One region of the Streptomyces sp. NPDC048171 genome, then DNA from elsewhere that is predicted to be linked to it. Evidence: riboswitches for the same ligand, from Rfam matches in the RefSeq annotation. Region 1 holds a riboswitch; each other region holds the start of a gene.
What was found. A riboswitch is a leader RNA that binds a small molecule or an ion and turns the genes downstream of it on or off. The one in region 1 is predicted to bind cobalamin.
Positions count from the first base shown of each region.

Region 2: linked by a shared signal. The riboswitch ahead of metE (5-methyltetrahydropteroyltriglutamate--homocysteine S-methyltransferase) and the one ahead of ACGF3J_RS23060 (ABC transporter substrate-binding protein) in region 1 are both predicted to bind cobalamin.
Region 3: linked by a shared signal. The riboswitch ahead of ACGF3J_RS07150 (ribonucleoside-diphosphate reductase subunit alpha) and the one ahead of ACGF3J_RS23060 (ABC transporter substrate-binding protein) in region 1 are both predicted to bind cobalamin.
Region 4: linked by a shared signal. The riboswitch ahead of ACGF3J_RS10905 (energy-coupling factor ABC transporter permease) and the one ahead of ACGF3J_RS23060 (ABC transporter substrate-binding protein) in region 1 are both predicted to bind cobalamin.

Region 1 covers NZ_JBIDAU010000008.1:108,870-113,187, reverse strand. The annotation lists gene ACGF3J_RS23070 (ABC transporter ATP-binding protein) at 1-167, opposite strand, end outside; gene ACGF3J_RS23065 (FecCD family ABC transporter permease) at 164-1,195, opposite strand; gene ACGF3J_RS23060 (ABC transporter substrate-binding protein) at 1,294-2,307, opposite strand; cobalamin riboswitch at 2,445-2,631, opposite strand; gene ACGF3J_RS23055 (fasciclin domain-containing protein) at 2,703-3,362, opposite strand; gene ACGF3J_RS23050 (M56 family metallopeptidase) at 3,715-4,318, opposite strand, start outside.
Region 2 covers NZ_JBIDAU010000007.1:74,758-79,075, reverse strand. The annotation lists gene metE (5-methyltetrahydropteroyltriglutamate--homocysteine S-methyltransferase) at 1-2,126, opposite strand, end outside; cobalamin riboswitch at 2,296-2,517, opposite strand; gene ACGF3J_RS20380 (hypothetical protein) at 2,591-3,025, opposite strand; gene ACGF3J_RS20375 (GNAT family N-acetyltransferase) at 3,197-4,126, shown strand.
Region 3 covers NZ_JBIDAU010000002.1:598,203-602,520, reverse strand. The annotation lists gene mctP (monocarboxylate uptake permease MctP) at 1-1,186, shown strand, start outside; gene ACGF3J_RS07155 (GNAT family N-acetyltransferase) at 1,285-1,791, shown strand; cobalamin riboswitch at 1,839-2,001, shown strand; gene ACGF3J_RS07150 (ribonucleoside-diphosphate reductase subunit alpha) at 2,125-4,318, shown strand, end outside.
Region 4 covers NZ_JBIDAU010000003.1:492,843-497,160, forward strand. The annotation lists gene ACGF3J_RS10895 (chloride channel protein) at 220-1,515, shown strand; gene ACGF3J_RS10900 (potassium channel family protein) at 1,512-2,057, shown strand; cobalamin riboswitch at 2,134-2,319, shown strand; gene ACGF3J_RS10905 (energy-coupling factor ABC transporter permease) at 2,349-3,056, shown strand; gene ACGF3J_RS10910 (energy-coupling factor ABC transporter substrate-binding protein) at 3,053-3,391, shown strand; gene cbiQ (cobalt ECF transporter T component CbiQ) at 3,392-4,141, shown strand; gene ACGF3J_RS10920 (ATP-binding cassette domain-containing protein) at 4,138-4,318, shown strand, end outside.

The DNA.
Region 1 (4,318 bases):
GAGGTGGGGGCGAGCACGCCGGCCAGCAGCCGCAACAGGGTGGACTTGCCCGACCCGTTGGGGCCGAGCAGGCCGGTCATGGCGCCGGGCCGGGGGCTGAGTTCGACGCCGTCCAGGATCAGCCGCCCGCCGGCGGCGCGGGAGACCCGCTCGGCGCTCAGCGTCACCGTGCCCTCCGGGTGCGGTACAGGACGAGGACGAAGGCGGGTACGCCGATCAGCGAGGTCACCACGCCCACCGGGACCTCCTTGGGGGCGAGGACGATACGGGCCAGGGTGTCGACCCACACCAGGAACACGGCCCCGGCCAGGGCACAGACCGGCAGGAGGCGGGCGTGCCCGGGTCCGGTGAGCGCCCGCACGGCGTGCGGCAGCACCAGTCCGACGAAGCCGATGGCACCGGCCGACGCGACCAGGGCGGCGGTGAGCAGGGCGGTGGCGCACAGCAGTACCAGCCGGGTGCGGGCCACGTGGACGCCGAGGGTGGCCGCGGCGTCCTGGCCGAAGGCGAAGGCGTCCAGCGTCCTGCCGTGGCCGAGGCACACGGCGAGGAGCAGCACCAGGACCGCCGTACCGGTCCACACGTCCGTCCAGCCGGCCCCGCCGAGCGAGCCGAGCAGCCAGAAGAGCACCCCGCGGGTGGTCTCGGAGTCGGCCGCGGTCATCACCACGAAGGAGGTGAGCGAGGAGAACAGCTGCATCGCCGCCACTCCCGCGAGGACCACGCGGTCCGGGGTGCCGCCGAGGCTGTGGCTGAGCAGCATCACCAGCGCGAAGGAGCACACCGCGCCGAGGAACGCCCCGCCGGGGACGGACAGCGCGCCGCCGCCCACGCCGAGTACGACGACCAGGACGGCGCCGGTCGAGGCACCGGAGGAGACGCCGAGCACGAAGGGGTCGGCGAGCGGGTTGCGCAGCAGGGACTGGAGGACGGCGCCGCACACGGCGAGTCCGGCGCCGCACACGGCGGCGAGCAAGGTCCGGGGCAGCCGCAGGTCCCAGACGATGCCGTCACGGATGGGGGTGACGTCCGAGGCGGCGGGGCCCGCGCCGAGGTGGGCGACGATGACCGACCAGACATCGGCCACGCCGATGTCCGCCGGTCCGATGGTGACGGCGACGGCCACGGAGGCGCACAGGGCGACGACGCCGGTCAGCGCCCACAGGGGGTAGGCACGGCGGCCGGCCGTGCGTATGCCGGAGGGCGACCGCTCCCCGGACGCGGCCCGGTCCTCGGACGATATTCGGTCCCTGGAGGACGCCCCGTCCTCGGAAGCCGCCCGGCTCGCGGACGTCACTTGGTGAGGCCGTACTCGCGCAGCGCGGCCGCCACCTGTTCGACGCCCTCGACGGTGCGGATGGTGGGGTTCATGGCCTGCCCGCTGAGCAGGACGTACCGCTTCTCGCGGACGGCGGTCATGTTCCGGGTGACCGGGTCGGACTCCAGGAACTCGATCTTCTTCGCGGCGGTCTCGGCCGTCTGCGACTTGCGGGTGAGGTCGCCGAGGACGAGGACGTCCGGGTCGCGGTCGGCAACGGTCTCCCAGCCGACCTGCGGCCATTCGTCGTGGGTGTCGTCCATGGCGTTCTTCGCCCCGACCGCGCGGGTCATGACGCCTGGGGCGCCGCAGCAGCCGCCCATGTAGGGCGACGTGGAGTTGGCGAACCAGTACATGAGGGTGACGCCGGAGGCGTCGACGCCGGACGTCGCCTGCTTCACCCGGGACTTCAGGTCGGCGACCAACTTCTCGCCGCGTTCCTCGACGTCGAACAGCCGGGCCAGGTCTCGGACCTCACGGTAGACGGTGTCCATGGTGAAGGGCTCGCTGCGCACGCCGTCGCCGTCGCCGCTGTTGTCCTTGCCCACGCAGTCGGACGGGGAGAGGTAGGCCGGCACGCCGAGTTCGCGGAACTGCTCGGGGGTGGCCACTCCCCCGGTGCCGAGGGTGGAGGCGAAGGAGGCGGCGACGAAGTCGGGTTCGGCGTCCAGGACCGTCTCGAAGGACGGCATGTCGTCGGAGAGCCGGGGCACACCCGCGTTGGCCTTCTCCAGCCCCTTCATGACCGGGTCGGTCCACGTGGCGGTGCCCGCCATGCGGTCGGCCAGGCCGAGGGAGAGGAGGATCTCGGTGGTGCCCTGGTTGAGGGAGACCGCCCGCTGCGGAGGTGCGGCGACCTCGACCTCGCGGCCGCAGTCACGGACGGTGCGCGGGTAGCCGGCCGCGTCCGGCGCTGCGGAGTCGCCGCCGGTGTCCGTCCCGGATCCGCAGCCGGCGGCCAGCAGGGCGCCGGCCAGGAGCGGCACCAGGCCGCGGAGGGCCCGGGGGGAAGCAGGGAGGCGTCGGAAACCGGCGGGGCGCGCTGCGCGCGAGAAGGCGGGCAAGGAGGATCCTCTGGCGTCGAGGGCTCGTACGCGAAGCCCGTTCGTGCGGTGCGTCCCGCGCCGTACACGGCGCGGGTGCCAGCAGGTCTTCGGACTCGGGGTCGGCCGAGCGGGACGCCTTCCCGGGCGGCGTCCGCCGCCCAGTGGCCCGTGTCCCGCCCGTCACCCTCACCGCTGCGCGTCAGCTCCGGATTCGCACCGGATTCCCTGACCCACCAGGTGGGTTCGACTGGCTTCCGCAAGCTACCACAGGGCCCTCGCGCCGCCGGGGGGCGGGCGGCTGCCTCATCCGCCCCCCGGCGCCGACGCGCCCGACCGCGTCAGCTCTTCGGCATCAGGACGCTGTCGATGATGTAGACGTTGGCGTTGGCGGTCTTGACGTTGCCGCAGACCACGTTGGCGGAGTCGTTGACCTTGTAGGCCTCGTCCGAGCCGGAGGTGGTGAGCTTGGACTTCTGCAGGGTGTCGAAGGAGCCGTTCTCCAGGTCCTTGGGGGCGAGCTTCTGGCCCACGACGTGGTAGGTCAGGATGTCGGTGAGCATCGCCTTGTCGTTGAGGACCTTGTCCAGGTCGGCCTTCGGAATCTTGGCGAAGGCGTCGTTGGTCGGCGCGAACACCGTGATGTTCTCGGCGTTGTTGAGGGTGTCGACCAGACCGGCCTTCTTCACCGCCGACACCAGCGTGGACAGGGCCGGGTTGTTCGAGGCGGCGGTGGCGACCGGGTCCTTCGCCATGCCGTCGAACGAACCGGCGCCCTCCTTCGGCACGGTGGAGCAGGCCGGGCCGAACGGCTCGTCGGCGCCGGACATGCCGCCCGAGGTGTCCTCGGACTTGTCGTCGGTGGCTGCGGGGGCCGAGGACTCGGCCTGCGCGGAGTCCGAGGAGCCGCTGTCGCCGTCGTCGGAACAGGCGGCCAGCGACAGGGGCAGGACGGCGGCCGCGACGATGGCGACGGCGGAGCGACGGATACGGGCGTTCATGGATATCTCCCTGCAAATCGGCAGCACTGAGGCAGCGCTGATGTAGTGATGTGGAGCGATGTAGTGATCTGGAGCGTGGTACGCGTCGAGGTGGAGCGATGGTCCGCTCGGTGAGCTGTCCGCCCGGTGGGTGGTTCCTATACGCGTGGAGGCCGAGCCGCCCTGCGTATCGCAGGCAGGGAGCGCGGGCGGGCGGTCCGCTGTCGGTGTGGTCTCGGTTCTTCCCTCACACGGGGAATCCGGAGCAGGGCGGGTTCCGGATTGGCCGATCACCCGATCGAGTGGGGAAGTTTCTCGGACACCTCTGTGACCAGGGGTTTCACCCGGAGGAGGCCGTCAACATGACGGAGGCTCAGAGCGGGGTGGCGGCCCGCAGGATGAGGAACATGGTGACGGCGGAGTTCGCCGACGACATCGCCGACACGGCCGTTCCGGCGGCCGCGGCCCACGCGGCCAGTCCCACCGAGGTGAACAGCGAGGGCCAGGTGCGGACGGCGGGCGCGGGACCCAGCAGGGCCGCCACCCGGCGCGGCACGGGGCCGGGCGCCGCGAGGCCGGCCAGGGTCGCGACCGGGGTGCCCCGGGAGACGAGGGCCGCCTTGCCGATCGCGGTCGCCACGGTGCGACGGTCGCCGACCACCTTGGCGGCCGCCTCGTCGGCCCAGCGTTCGGCCGTGTAGGAGACGGCGGTGCGCAGGGGGCGCAGGAACGGGTTGGCCAGCGCGGCGAGCCGGACGGCCAGCAGGAAGCGGTGGTGGCGGGCGGCGAGGTGGGCCCGCTCGTGGGCGAACAGCGCGCGCCGCTCGGCCGGTTCGAGGCAGTCGAGCAGCGCGGTGCTGACCACCACCCGGTCCCGGCGTCCGCCGGGCAGGGCGTACGCGTAGGGCACGTCGTCCGGCAGTACGGCCACGCCGGTGCCCCGCAGTCCGGCGAGGGCGCGGTGGGCCCGGCGGCGC
Region 2 (4,318 bases), on a different contig from region 1:
TGGATGTCGTAGACGCCCGGTCCGGCCTCGCGAGGGTAGCCGTGGGCGGCCAGTTCCCGGGCGACCTGCATGTGGCTGCGGGCTGCCTCCAGACTGATGACGTCGGCGTCGAGGTCGTCGATGGCCTGGACGATGTCGCCGAACTCCGCGTAGCACATGTGGGTGTGGATCTGGGTGTCCGGACGCACCCCGCTCGTGCTGAGCCGGAACGCCTCGGTCGCCCACGCCAGATAGGTGGCGTGGTCGGCGGCCCTCAGGGGCAGCGTCTCGCGCAGTGCGGGCTCGTCCACCTGGATGACCGAGGTGCCGGCGGCCTGCAGGTCGTTCACCTCGTCGCGCAGGGCGAGGGCGACCTGCCGGGCGGTGTCGCCGAGGGGCTGGTCGTCGCGGACGAAGGACCAGGCGAGCATGGTGACCGGCCCGGTGAGCATGCCCTTGACCGGGCGGTCGCTCAGGGACTGGGCGTAGTTCGTCCAGCGCACCGTCATCGGCTGCGGGCGGGAGATGTCACCGGCCAGGACCGGCGGACGGACGTAGCGGGTGCCGTACGACTGGACCCAGCCGTGCTGGGTGGCGAGGTAGCCGGTCAGCTGCTCGGCGAAGTACTGGACCATGTCGTTGCGCTCGGGCTCGCCGTGCACCAGGACGTCGATTCCGGTCTTCTCCTGGAAGGAGATGACCTCCTGGATCTCCGACCTGATGCGCTCCTCGTAACCGGCCTCGTCCAGGCGCCCGGCGCGCAGGTCGGCGCGTGCGGTGCGCAGCTCGGTGGTCTGCGGGAACGAGCCGATGGTGGTGGTCGGCAGCAGGGGCAGCCGGAGGTGGGCGCGCTGGGCCGCGGCCCGTTCGGCGTACGGCTGGGAACGGCGGGTGTCGGCGCTGGTCACGGCCTCCGCACGGGAGCGGACGGCAGGGTCGCGGGTGATGGGTGAGGTGGCCCGGGAGGCGAGGTCGGCGCGGTTGGCGGCGAGTTCGCCGGTGATGCCGTCGGTGCCCTGGGCGAGGCCCTTGGCGAGCGTGGCGATCTCGGAGGTCTTCTGCCGGGCGAACGCGAGCCAGCGCAGGATCTGCGGGTCGATGTCCCGCTCGAGGGCCGCGTCCAGCGGGACGTGCAGCAGGGAGCAGGAGGCGGAGACGTCTACACGGTCGGCGAGCCCGAGCAGGGTGCCGAGTGTGGTCAGGGACTTCTGCAGATCGTTGATCCAGATGTTGCGGCCGTTGACCACACCGGCGACCAGGCGCTTGCCGGGCAGTCCACCGACGGCGGCGAGCGCGTCGAGGTTGGCGGCGGCGGCCTCGGTGAAGTCCAGCGCCAGCCCGTCCACCGGTGCCTTGGCCAGCATCGGCAGGGCGTCGCCGAGCCGGTCGAAGTACGAGGCGACCAGCAGCTTCGGACGGTCGGACAGGGCGCCGAGATCACGGAAGGCGCGCTCCGCGGCATTCAGCTCGGCCGGGGTGCGGTCCTGGACCAGGGCGGGTTCGTCGAGCTGGACCCATTCGGCGCCGGCCGCACGCAGGTCGGCGAGGACCTCGGCGTACACGGGAAGCAGCCGGTCCAGGAGCGTGAGCGGCTCGAAGTCCGCGGGCACGCCGGGAGCGGGCTTGGCGAGCAGCAGGTACGTGACGGGGCCGACCAGGACCGGACGGGCGGTGAGGCCCTCGGCGAGGGCTTCCTTCAGCTCGGCGACCTGCTTGGTGGAGTCGGCCGTGAAGACGGTGCCGGGACCGAGTTCGGGGACGAGGTAGTGGTAGTTCGTGTCGAACCACTTGGTCATCTCCAGCGGCGCCACGTCCTGGGTGCCGCGGGCCATCGCGAAGTAGCCGTCCGTCGCGTCGGCGACGACGGCGGCGCGGTGCCGTTCCGGAATCGCGCCGACCATGACGGTGGTGTCGAGGACGTGGTCGTAGTACGAGAAATCACCGGTGGGCACCTCGTGGATGCCGGCGTCGGTGAGCTGCCGCCGGTTGTCGCGCCGGAGTTCGGCGGCGGTGGCGTGGAGGGCGTCGGCGGTGACGCGGCCCTTCCAGTAGCCCTCGACGGCCTTCTTCAGTTCACGGTTCTGACCCTGGCGGGGGTAGCCGTACACGGTGGCCCGTGCTGCCGCGGCTGCGGACTTCGCTGTCACGGAGATCTCCTTCGCGAGATGAGTCCCTGAGATCCCGGGGACGGGACGAGAGCGCGAAGGTGTGGCTGACAGCCGGACGGTGACGACCCCGCGCGGCAAAGGCACGGCCGTTCCGTCTGGTGCACGCCGACCCGCCCTCGAGGTCACCGGGATGTCCGCGCGCGGAACGGTCCGCACGCGGGCAGTTGGCAGGTCTTCGGACTCGCGGGCACGCCCTCCGTCCGGAGGACACCTACTGGCCGTCGCTTCCCGGGCCCGGTACGTCGGACCCAGTGCGTATGACGGCGGTCGTTCCCGCTCACCGCTGCGGGGCAGTCCCGGATTCCCACCGGGTTCCCTCTTACGACACCCCGCCTGGCGGACGGGGCGAACCAGCTGCACCGTTCACCCTACCGGGGACCACCCCGGAATCGGCCGGACGCGTCCGGCATGCGGACGGTGCGACGGGACACACCGCCGGCGGACTACTGCTGGGCCCAGTCGCTGCGGTCCCGCTCGGGCGCGACGGCGTGCCGCGGGCAGGCCGTGTCGTGGGCCGAGCCCAGCGAGGTCCACCACACCTCGCAGCAGTCGGCGCTCACGGGGACGCGGGCTGCGGCGGGGCGGGTGCACTCCGGGCCGTGCACGGCGCCGTCGGAGTGCCGCCAGAAGGCGCAGCACGGGGCGAGACCGACCGGCTGCCGATGAGGCGGACGGGCCAGGAGTTCGGCCCGGCGTGCCAGAACGGTCCTGCGCCGGTGCTCGGCCCCCTCCCGGGCCGCGCACCAGGCCATGACCCCCGCGGCGTAGAGCCCGGGCAGGGCGAGCCAGGGGTGGTGGCTGCCCCCGTACCAGGCGGCGGCGAGCAGGAGAACGGCGGCGGCACGGCACCCGCGTGCGGTGCGCAGGCTCGGTGTCACAGGAGACTCCCGTGGGTCGGCGACGGAGAAGGCCCTCAGGACACCCGTATGCCCGCGGTTCGCGGACCTACGTCCACCCGTCGCGCCCCATCCGCGTCCGGACGGTCCTCAGCGGCGTGCAGGGCGGAAATTCCGTTGCGGGCGCCCGCCGGCGCCCTCGATTCTGCTCTCATGTCCACCGCCGAACTGCGGCCGGCCACCCTTGCCGACGCGCCCGCCATCACCCAGCTCCTCAACGAGATCGACCGGATCGAGATCGGCCGCCCCGAGACCGACCAGCACACCGTCGAGGCCGACCTGAAGCATCCCGAGACGGATCTGAGCCGGGACTCGTGGCTCGCCTTCGACGGCGGCCTGCTGGTGGCGTACGGGCTGTTGTGGGACGAGTCCGGCGGCGAGCGCGTGGACATCGACCACTACGTGCTCCCCGGCCACCAGGACACCGGCCTGCGGCTGCTGGCCGCCATGGAGGACCGCGCCCCTGCCAAGGCACGGGCCAACGGGGCCGCTCGGGCCGTCGTCCACCTGCATCTCAACGCCCGGCCCACGACCGACACCGCGCTCCTCGCGGAGCGGGGCTGGCGGGTCGTCCGGTCCCACCACGTCCTGCGCCGGGCGGTGGACCCCGCGGCCGACCTGCCGCCGCGTGCCCCGGCCGGGGTGAGCGTGCGCGCCTGCGCGACGGAGGCGGACCGGGTCCGGGTGCACGAGCTGTACCAGCAGGCGTTCGCCGGGCACTTCGACTTCCAGCCGCGCCCCTACCGGCTCTGGCTCAGCGACATCGACGCCGAGGGGCTCGACTGGTCCCTGGTGTGGATCGCCGCCACCGACGACCTGGGGGACGCCGGTTTCCTGCTGGCCCGGGACGACCGCGAGGCCATGGGCTGGATCCGCGCCCTCGGCGTGCTGGGCGAGGCACGGGGGAGGGGCCTGGGCGGATTCCTCCTGCGGCACGCCTTCGCGCACTTCGCCGCGCGGGGCCGGGACACGGTGGGCCTCGGGGTCGACACGGCCAACGCCACCGGCGCACCGCGCCTCTACGGCCGCAACGGCATGACCGTCCACTTCGCGGTCGACACCTGGGAGGCCGTCATCGGCTGACGCCCGGTACGGCACCGGCCGCCGGCCGGTGCCGTCGGCCGAGCACGTCAGAGCACCATCGCGACCGTCACCGCGCCGAGCAGCGCCCCGTTGCTGCACGAGATCGCGGCGCGGACCCCACTGCCCTTTTCCGGAGGACAGCGCCCCGCGCACGCAGTCGCCGACCGCATGGAAACGGGTTGGCGGAGCACA
Region 3 (4,318 bases), on a different contig from region 1:
GTACATCGCGCTCCAGCTGGTCGGCATCCAGGCCGTGCTGGACGTGATGGGCGTCGGCGGCGGCGAGGACACCAACTGGTTCATCAAGGACCTGCCGCTGCTGATCGCGTTCGGCGTGCTGGCGGCGTACACCTACTCGTCGGGGCTGCGCGCCCCCGCACTGATCGCGTTCGTCAAGGACACGCTGATCTACATCGTGATCGCGGTGGCGATCATCTACATCCCGATCAAGCTCGGCGGCTTCGACGACATCTTCGCCGCGGCGAACGACAAGTTCACCGCGTCGGGCAACGGCGGCCTGGTGCCGAACCACGGCGGGCAGTGGACGTACGCCACGCTGGCGCTCGGCTCGGCCCTGGCGCTCTTCATGTACCCGCACTCGATCACCGCGACGCTGTCCTCCCGCAGCCGTGAGGTGATCCGGCGCAACACCACGATCCTGCCGCTGTACTCGCTGATGCTGGGGCTGCTCGCGCTGCTGGGCTTCATGGCGATCGCGGCGGGCGTCAAGGTGGAGAACGGGCAGCTGGCGATCCCGCAGCTGTTCGAGAACATGTTCCCGGACTGGTTCGCGGGCGTGGCCTTCGCGGCCATCGGCATCGGCGCGCTGGTGCCGGCGGCGATCATGTCGATCGCGGCGGCGAATCTCTTCACCCGCAACATCTACAAGGACTTCATCAAGCCGGACGCCACCCCGGCCCAGGAGACCAAGGTCTCCAAGCTGGTGTCGCTGCTGGTGAAGGTGGGCGCGCTGGTCTTCGTCCTGGGCATGGACAAGACGGTCGCGATCAACTTCCAGCTGCTCGGCGGCATCTGGATCCTGCAGACCTTCCCGGCGCTGGTCGGCGGCCTGTTCACGCGCTGGTTCCACCGCTGGGCGCTGCTCGGCGGCTGGGCGGTCGGCATGGTCTACGGCACGGTCGCCGCGTACGGTGTGGCCTCCCCGACGCAGAAGCACTTCGGCGGCTCCTCCGACGAGATCCCCGGCATCGGCGAGATCGGTTACATCGGTCTCACCGCCTTCGTGCTGAACATCCTGGTCACCGTGGTCCTGACCTTCGTCCTGCGGGCGGTCAAGGCGCCCGACGGCGTCGACGAGACCAAGCCGAGCGACTACACGGCGGACGCGGGCGACCCGGGCGTCGAGGTCGAACTGCCGCCGGCCACGGCGGGTACCTCGCACTAGGTCCTTCGTAGAGGTCCTTCGCAGAGGTCTTCCTCGTCAGCGGGCCGTCGGAGAAATCCGGCGGCCCGTTGTCGTACCCGTCGGGCACACTCGGGGTCATGGACTTCGTGATCCGGCGGGCGGCGGCCGAGGAGTACGACACCCTCGGCGAGATCACCGCACAGGCCTATCTGCGCGACGGCCTCCTCGACTTCGGGGACGACGACGCGTACCTGCACGAGCTGCGCGCCGTGGCCAAGCGGGCGGCGGCCGCCGAGGTGCTGGTCGCCGCGGCGGACGGCGGGGTGCTCGGCGGCGTGACCTTCGTGCCCTCCGGCGGGCCCATGGCGGACATCGCCCGGCCCGGTGAGGCCGAGATACGCATGCTCGCCGTCGCCCGCGAGGCACGCGGACGCGGGGCCGGCGAGGCGCTCGTGCGGGCCTGCGTCGACCGCGCCCGGTCCGTGGAGGGCTGCGTGCGCGTCGTGCTGTCCACCCAGGCCACCATGCGCACCGCCCACCGCCTCTACGCGCGCCTGGGCTTCACCCGCACCCCGGACCGCGACTGGAACCCCTTGCCGGAGCTGGACGACATCACTCTCCTCACCTACGAACTGACGCTCTGACACCACCCCGACACGCTGGCGGACACAACATCTGGGGGTGCTGGCGGAGCCCGGCACAAGATGTATGCTCGTGCTCGCTGTCGTCGCAGGGGAATCCGGTGTGAATCCGGAACTGTCCCGCAACGGTGTACATGCGTGTATCCGTACGTTCTCGGACGTACGTGCACGCGTGCCTCAGTCCGAGGACCTGCCGACAGTGTGCCCGGCCTCCCGGCCCGGGTGCCATGACGTCCGGGCCTCGTGGAGTGGGCCGGTGGACGCGACGCCGCGTGCGCTCGTGTGCTGCCCCCTGCCCTCCGCCAGGCCCCGTGCCGAGCGAGGGAGTGCCCCCACGTGACCATCGCGCCAGCCGATCCGGCCGCAGCGACCCCGGTGACGACTTCAGCGATGCCGGTGACCGAGGAGTCCGACGGACCCGGTGCCGCCCTGCTGCGGACCCTGACCGAGCTGACCGCCGACCTCCCCGACGCCGACCCCGGCCGGGTCGCCGCCGCCGCGCTGCGCGGCCGGTCCGCCCACGCGGACGAGGCCGAGCTGCGCGAGCTGGCCACGGAGGCGGCGGCCGGTCTCATCTCCGAGGACCCGGTCTACTCCCGGCTGGCCGCCCGGCTGCTGACCATCGGCATCCGCGTGGAGGCCGCCTCCCAGGGCGTCACGTCCTTCACCGAGTCGGTCGCCACCGGGCACCGCGAGGGCCTGATCGCCGACCGCACCGCCGAGTTCGTACGGCAGCACGCGGACCGGCTGGACGCGACGATCGACCGGGCCGCCGACGACCGCTTCGGCTACTTCGGGCTGCGCACCCTGCACAGCCGCTACCTGCTGCGGCACCCGATCACCCGCAAGGTCGTCGAAACGCCCCAGCACTTCATGCTGCGGGTCGCCGCCGGCCTCGCCGAGGACGACACCTCACGCTCCGTGGACGAGGTCACCGCGCTCTACGGCCTGATGAGCCACCTCGACTACCTGCCCTCCTCCCCCACCCTGTTCAACTCGGGCACCCGGCACGCCCAGATGTCGTCCTGCTACCTCCTCGACTCCCCCAAGGACGAGCTGGACTCCCTCTACGACCGCCTCCACCAGGTCGCCCGGCTCTCCAAGCACGCCGGCGGCATCGGCATCGCCTACTCCCGCGTCCGCTCCCGGGGTTCGCTGATCCGGGGCACCAACGGGCACTCCAACGGCATCGTCCCGTTCCTGAAGACGCTGGACGCCTCGGTGGCGGCCGTGAACCAGGGCGGCCGGCGCAAGGGCGCGGCGGCGGTCTACCTGGAGACCTGGCACGCGGACATCGAGGAGTTCCTGGAGCTGCGGGACAACACCGGCGAAGACGCCCGCCGCACGCACAACCTGAACCTGGCGCACTGGATCCCGGACGAGTTCATGCGCCGCGTGGACGCCGACGGCCAGTGGTCGCTGTTCTCGCCCGCCGACGTGCCCGAGCTGACCGACCTGTACGGCGCCGAGTTCGACGCGGCCTACCGCAAGGCCGAGGCCGCCGGGCTCGCCCGCAGGACCCTGCCCGCCCGCGAACTGTACGGCCGCATGATGCGCACCCTCGCGCAGACCGGCAACGGCTGGATGACCTTCAAGGACACCGCCAACCGCACCGCCAACCAGACGGCCGAGCCCGGCAACGTCATCCACTCCTCCAACCTCTGCACGGAGATCCTGGAGGTCACGGACGACGGCGAGACCGCGGTCTGCAACCTGGGCTCGGTCAACCTCGGCGCGTTCGTCGACGCGGCCCGGGGCGACATCGACTGGGAGCGGCTGGACGCCACCGTCCGCACCGCCGTCACCTTCCTGGACCGGGTCGTCGACATCAACTTCTACCCGACCGAGCAGGCGGGCCGCTCCAACGCCCGCTGGCGCCCGGTGGGCCTGGGCGCGATGGGTCTCCAGGACGTCTTCTTCCAGCTGCGCCTCCCCTTCGACTCGCCCGAGGCGAAGGCCCTGTCCACCCGCATCGCCGAGCGGATCATGCTCGCCGCGTACGAGACGTCCACCGACCTCGCCGAGCGCAACGGCCCGCTGCCGGCCTGGGAGAAGACCCGTACCGCCCGGGGCGTGCTGCACCCCGACCACTACGGCGTCGAGACCACCTGGCCGGAGCGCTGGGCGGCGCTGCGCGAGCGCATGGCCACCACCGGGCTGCGCAACTCCCTGCTGCTCGCCATCGCGCCGACCGCCACCATCGCCTCCATCGCGGGCGTCTACGAGTGCATCGAGCCGCAGGTGTCCAACCTGTTCAAGCGCGAGACGCTGTCCGGCGAGTTCCTCCAGGTCAACTCGTACCTGGTGAACGACCTCAAGCGGCTCGGCGTGTGGGACGCCCGCACCCGCGAGGCGCTGCGCGAGGCCAACGGCTCGGTCCAGGAGTTCTCCTGGATCCCCGCGGACGTCCGCGCGCTGTACCGCACCGCCTGGGAGATCCCGCAGCGCGGCCTGATCGACATGGCCGCCGCCCGCACCCCGTACCTCGACCAGGCCCAGTCGCTGAACCTGTTCCTGGAGACGCCGACCA
Region 4 (4,318 bases), on a different contig from region 1:
ACGGCGCCGCCGGGTCGTTCCGAGCCTGCGGGGCGCCGGGCCCCCCGGCCACGCGGGTCCGCCGTACGGGTGAACGGTGCCCCGGCGTGCGCATGCGGCCCCGCGCCCCCTCGCGTTAACTGAGCCGCACCCGCGGGAGCGGACGAAGGAGGGCACGTGACGAGTCGGCCGGCGCCGGCGAACGCCGCCCCGGGACGGGCCGAGCAGTCGCTGCGGGAGATGCTGCTGAGCCCCGGCTACCGGCGGCTGTTGCTGCTGTGCGTGCTGCTGGGCGTGCCGATCGCGCTCGCCTGCTTCTTCTTCGTCGGTCTCCAGCACCAGTTGCAGCACTGGGTGTGGACCTCGCTGCCCGAGGCCGCCGGTTACGACACCCCGCCCTGGTGGTGGCCGCTGCCCGCGCTGGTGCTGGCCGGGCTGATCCTCGCGCCGATCGTGACCCGGATGCCGGGCGCCGGCGGGCATCTGCCGGTGAACGGTCTGGGCGGGCCGCCCGTCGGCCCCAAGGCGCTGCCGGGCGCGGTCCTGGCCGCGCTGGCCACCCTGCCGCTCGGCGTGGTGCTGGGTCCCGAGGCCCCGCTCATGGCGGTCGGCAGCGGACTCGCGCTGCTGGCGGTGCGGCGGCGGGCGGGGGCAGGCGGCGACCAGCGGGCCGGGGCGATCCTCGCGACGGCCGGCTCCACGGCCGCCATCTCCACCATCCTCGGCGGTCCGGTGGCCGCGGCCGTCCTGCTCATGGAGGGCGCGGGCCTGGCCGGGGCGCAGATGGTGGTCCTGCTGCTGCCCTGTCTGCTGGCCAGCGCCACCGGCTCCCTGGTCTTCACCGGCTTCGGGCAGTGGACCGGCCTGAAGATCGGCGCACTGGCCCTGCCCGACCTGCCGCCGGCCGCCAACCCGGACGTGGGCGACTTCCTGTGGGGCATCCCGACGGCGGCGCTGATCGCCGTGCTCATCACGCTGGCCCGCGAGCTGGGGCACCGCACCGTCTCGTGGACCCGGCGGCACACGGCCGTGCGCACGGTCGTCTGCGCCACGGCGGTCGGGGTGTGCGTGGCGGCGTACGCGTTGATCACCGGCCGTTCCCCGGCCGAGGCGGCGCTCTCCGGGCAGGCCGCGCTCGCCCAGCTCGCGGCCGACCCGCACGCCTGGCCGGTGGGCGCGCTGATCGCCCTGGTCGCGTGCAAGGGGCTGGCGTGGGGCATCGCGCTGGGCAGCCTGCGCGGCGGTCCGATCTTCCCGTCCGTGCTGCTGGGCACGGCGACGGCGATGGCCTGTTCCGGGCTGCCCGGCTTCGGCGTGACCCCCGCCCTCGCCCTCGGCATCTCCGCCGCGGCGGCCGCCGTGACGGGGCTGCCGCTGTCCAGCGCGGTCCTCGCGGTGCTGCTGACGGGCGGGGACGCGTACGACCAGATGCCGCTGATCGTGACCGCGTCGGTGGTCTCCTTCGTCGTCGCCCAGGTGGTGCGCCGGACGCAACCGGAGGCGGCCCACGCCCCGACGACGGGAACGACCGGGTGACGGAGCGCCGCACCGTACGGACCCGTTCCGGCTGGCACACCGCCCGGCCCTGGGTCGTTCGCGGCTGCGTCGCGGTGGCCGTGGCCGTGGCCTACTTCCTGCTCCCCCTCGACCACCTGGGGCCGCACCGGCCCGTGCTGAGCTGGGTACTGTGCGCCCTGCTGCTGGCCCTCGTGGCCGCGCTGCTGCTCCGGCAGATCCACCACGTCCTCGTGGACCGGCCCGAGACCAAGCCCGGCATGGTCATCACCCTGCTCATCATCCTGTCCGTGCACATCTTCTCGGCCACGTACTACGCCCTCGCCAAGGAGCCCGGCGAGTTCACCGGCCTGCACACCCGTGTCGACGCGCTCTACTTCACGGTGGTCACGCTCGCCACGGTCGGGTACGGGGACATCACGCCGAGCGGGCAGTCCGCCCGGATCGTCACCCTGATCCAGATCGCCTACAGCTTCGTGTTCCTCACCGCCGCCGCGACCGCGCTCAGCACGCGGGCCCGCGCCATGGTGGTCCGGCGCACGGAACGGGACCGGTCCGGCTGACGTTTCCGCAGCCCCGAGCCGTGTCCGCCGGGTCGGCGCGGCAGGATGCCTGCTTGTCACCAGCCCCGTGGGAGCACTACTGTCGCCACGCCTTGGTGAACGGGAAATCCGGTGTGATGCCGGTGCGGCCCTCGCCACTGTGAATCGGGAAGTCCGGCTCCGGCCCTCGCGGGCAGCCACTGGGTCCTCGTGACCCGGGAAGGCGTTGCACGGACAGCGGTACCCGTCAGCCAGGAGACCGGCCAGGGCGCGTCGTCCATCCACGAGGTGCTGGAGAGGGTCTGCTGAGCCATGCACATAGCCGAGGGCTTTCTGCCACCGGCGCACGCGATCGCCTGGGGTGTCGCGTCCGCGCCGTTCGTCGTCCACGGAGTCCGGTCACTCACCCGTGAGGTCAGGGAACACCCGGAGAGCACGCTGCTCCTCGGCGCCTCCGGTGCCTTCACGTTCGTCCTGTCCGCCCTGAAACTGCCCTCGGTCACCGGGAGCTGCTCCCATCCGACCGGCACCGGTCTGGGCGCCATCCTCTTCCGGCCGCCGATCATGGCGGTACTGGGCACCATCACCCTGCTCTTCCAGGCGCTGCTGCTCGCCCACGGCGGGCTGACCACGCTCGGCGCCAACGTCTTCTCGATGGCGATCGTCGGTCCCTGGGCCGGGTACGGCGTCTACCGGCTGCTGCGCCGTTACGACGTGCCGCTGATGGTCGCCGTGTTCTTCGCCGCGTTCGTCGCCGACCTGTCCACCTACTGCGTGACCAGCGTGCAGCTGGCGCTGGCCTTCCCGGACCCGAGCAGTGGATTCACCGGCGCCCTCGGCAAGTTCGGATCCATCTTCGCCGTCACGCAGATCCCGCTCGCGGTCAGCGAGGGCCTGCTCACGGTCATCGTGATGCGGCTGCTGGTGCAGTCCAGCAAGGGCGAACTGACCCGGCTGGGCGTGCTGCTCACCCGGTCGGGCAAGACCACGACCGACGAGCAGGAGGCGGTGGCCCGATGACCCGCAACGCGAAGATCAACGCCCTGCTGCTGCTCGCCGTGGCCGCGCTCGCGGTGCTGCCGCTGGTACTGGGGCTCGGCGACCACAAGGAGGAGCCGTTCGCCGGCGCGGACGCGGAGGCGGAGACGGCGATCACGGAGATCGAGCCGGACTACGAGCCGTGGTTCTCGCCGCTGTACGAACCGCCGTCCGGGGAGATCGAGTCGGCGCTGTTCGCGGTGCAGGCCGCGCTCGGCGCGGGTGTGCTGGCGTACTACTTCGGTGTGCGCCGGGGCCGGCGGCAGGGCGAGGAGCGGGCGGCGGCGGCACTGCGGGACACTCCCGCAGGGGACTGAGTGCTGCCGATCGACGCGGCGGCCCACAGCAGTCGGTGGCGCCGCCGCCACCCCGTGGACAAGGCCGTGCTCGGTCTCGGTCTGACCGTGCTCGCGATCTCGCTGCCGCCCTGGCCGGGCGCGGCGCTGGTGCTGGTGACGGCGCTGGCGGTGCTGCTCGGCCCGGCGGGGGTGCCCGGACGGCGGCTGTGGCGGGCGTACCGGGTGCCGTTGGGCTTCTGTGTGACGGGCGCGCTGCCGCTGCTGGTCCAGGTCGGGGGCGCGGGCGGGTTTCTGACGGTGGCGCAGGGCGGCCCGGTGCGCGCCGGTGAGCTGCTGCTGCGGACCTCCGCGGCCTCGCTCGGGGTGCTGCTGTTCGCGTTCACCACGCCGATGTCGGACCTGCTGCCCCGGCTGGTGCGGGCCGGGGTGCCCGCGCCGGTCGTGGACGTGGCGCTGGTGACGTACCGGATGAGTTTCCTGCTGCTGGACTCGGTGCGCCGGGTCCGGGAGGCGCAGGCCGCGCGGCTGGGGCACACCACCCGGGCGGCGACCTGGCGTTCACTGGGCGGGCTCGGCGCCACGGCGTTCGTGCGGGCCTTCGACCGGGCGGCGCGGCTCCAGTCCGGTCTGGCGGGCCGCGGCTACGACGGCACCCTGCGGGTCCTGGTGCCCGAGGCCCGCGTCTCGGTGGCCTTCACTGCGGCGAGCGGCGCGCTGCTCGCGGCGCTGGCCGCCCTCACCCTCGTACTGGAAAGGCCGTTGTCGTGAGTGGGACGAGCGAGGCGACCGCGCAGGCGCTGGTCGCCCTGCGGGGTGCGGCCTTCGCCTACGAGGAGGGCCCGGACGTGCTGGCCGGGCTGGACTTCTCGGTGCGCGAGGGGCGGGCGCTGGCGCTGCTCGGCCGCAACGGCAGCGGCAAGACCACGCTGATGCGGCTGCTGAGCG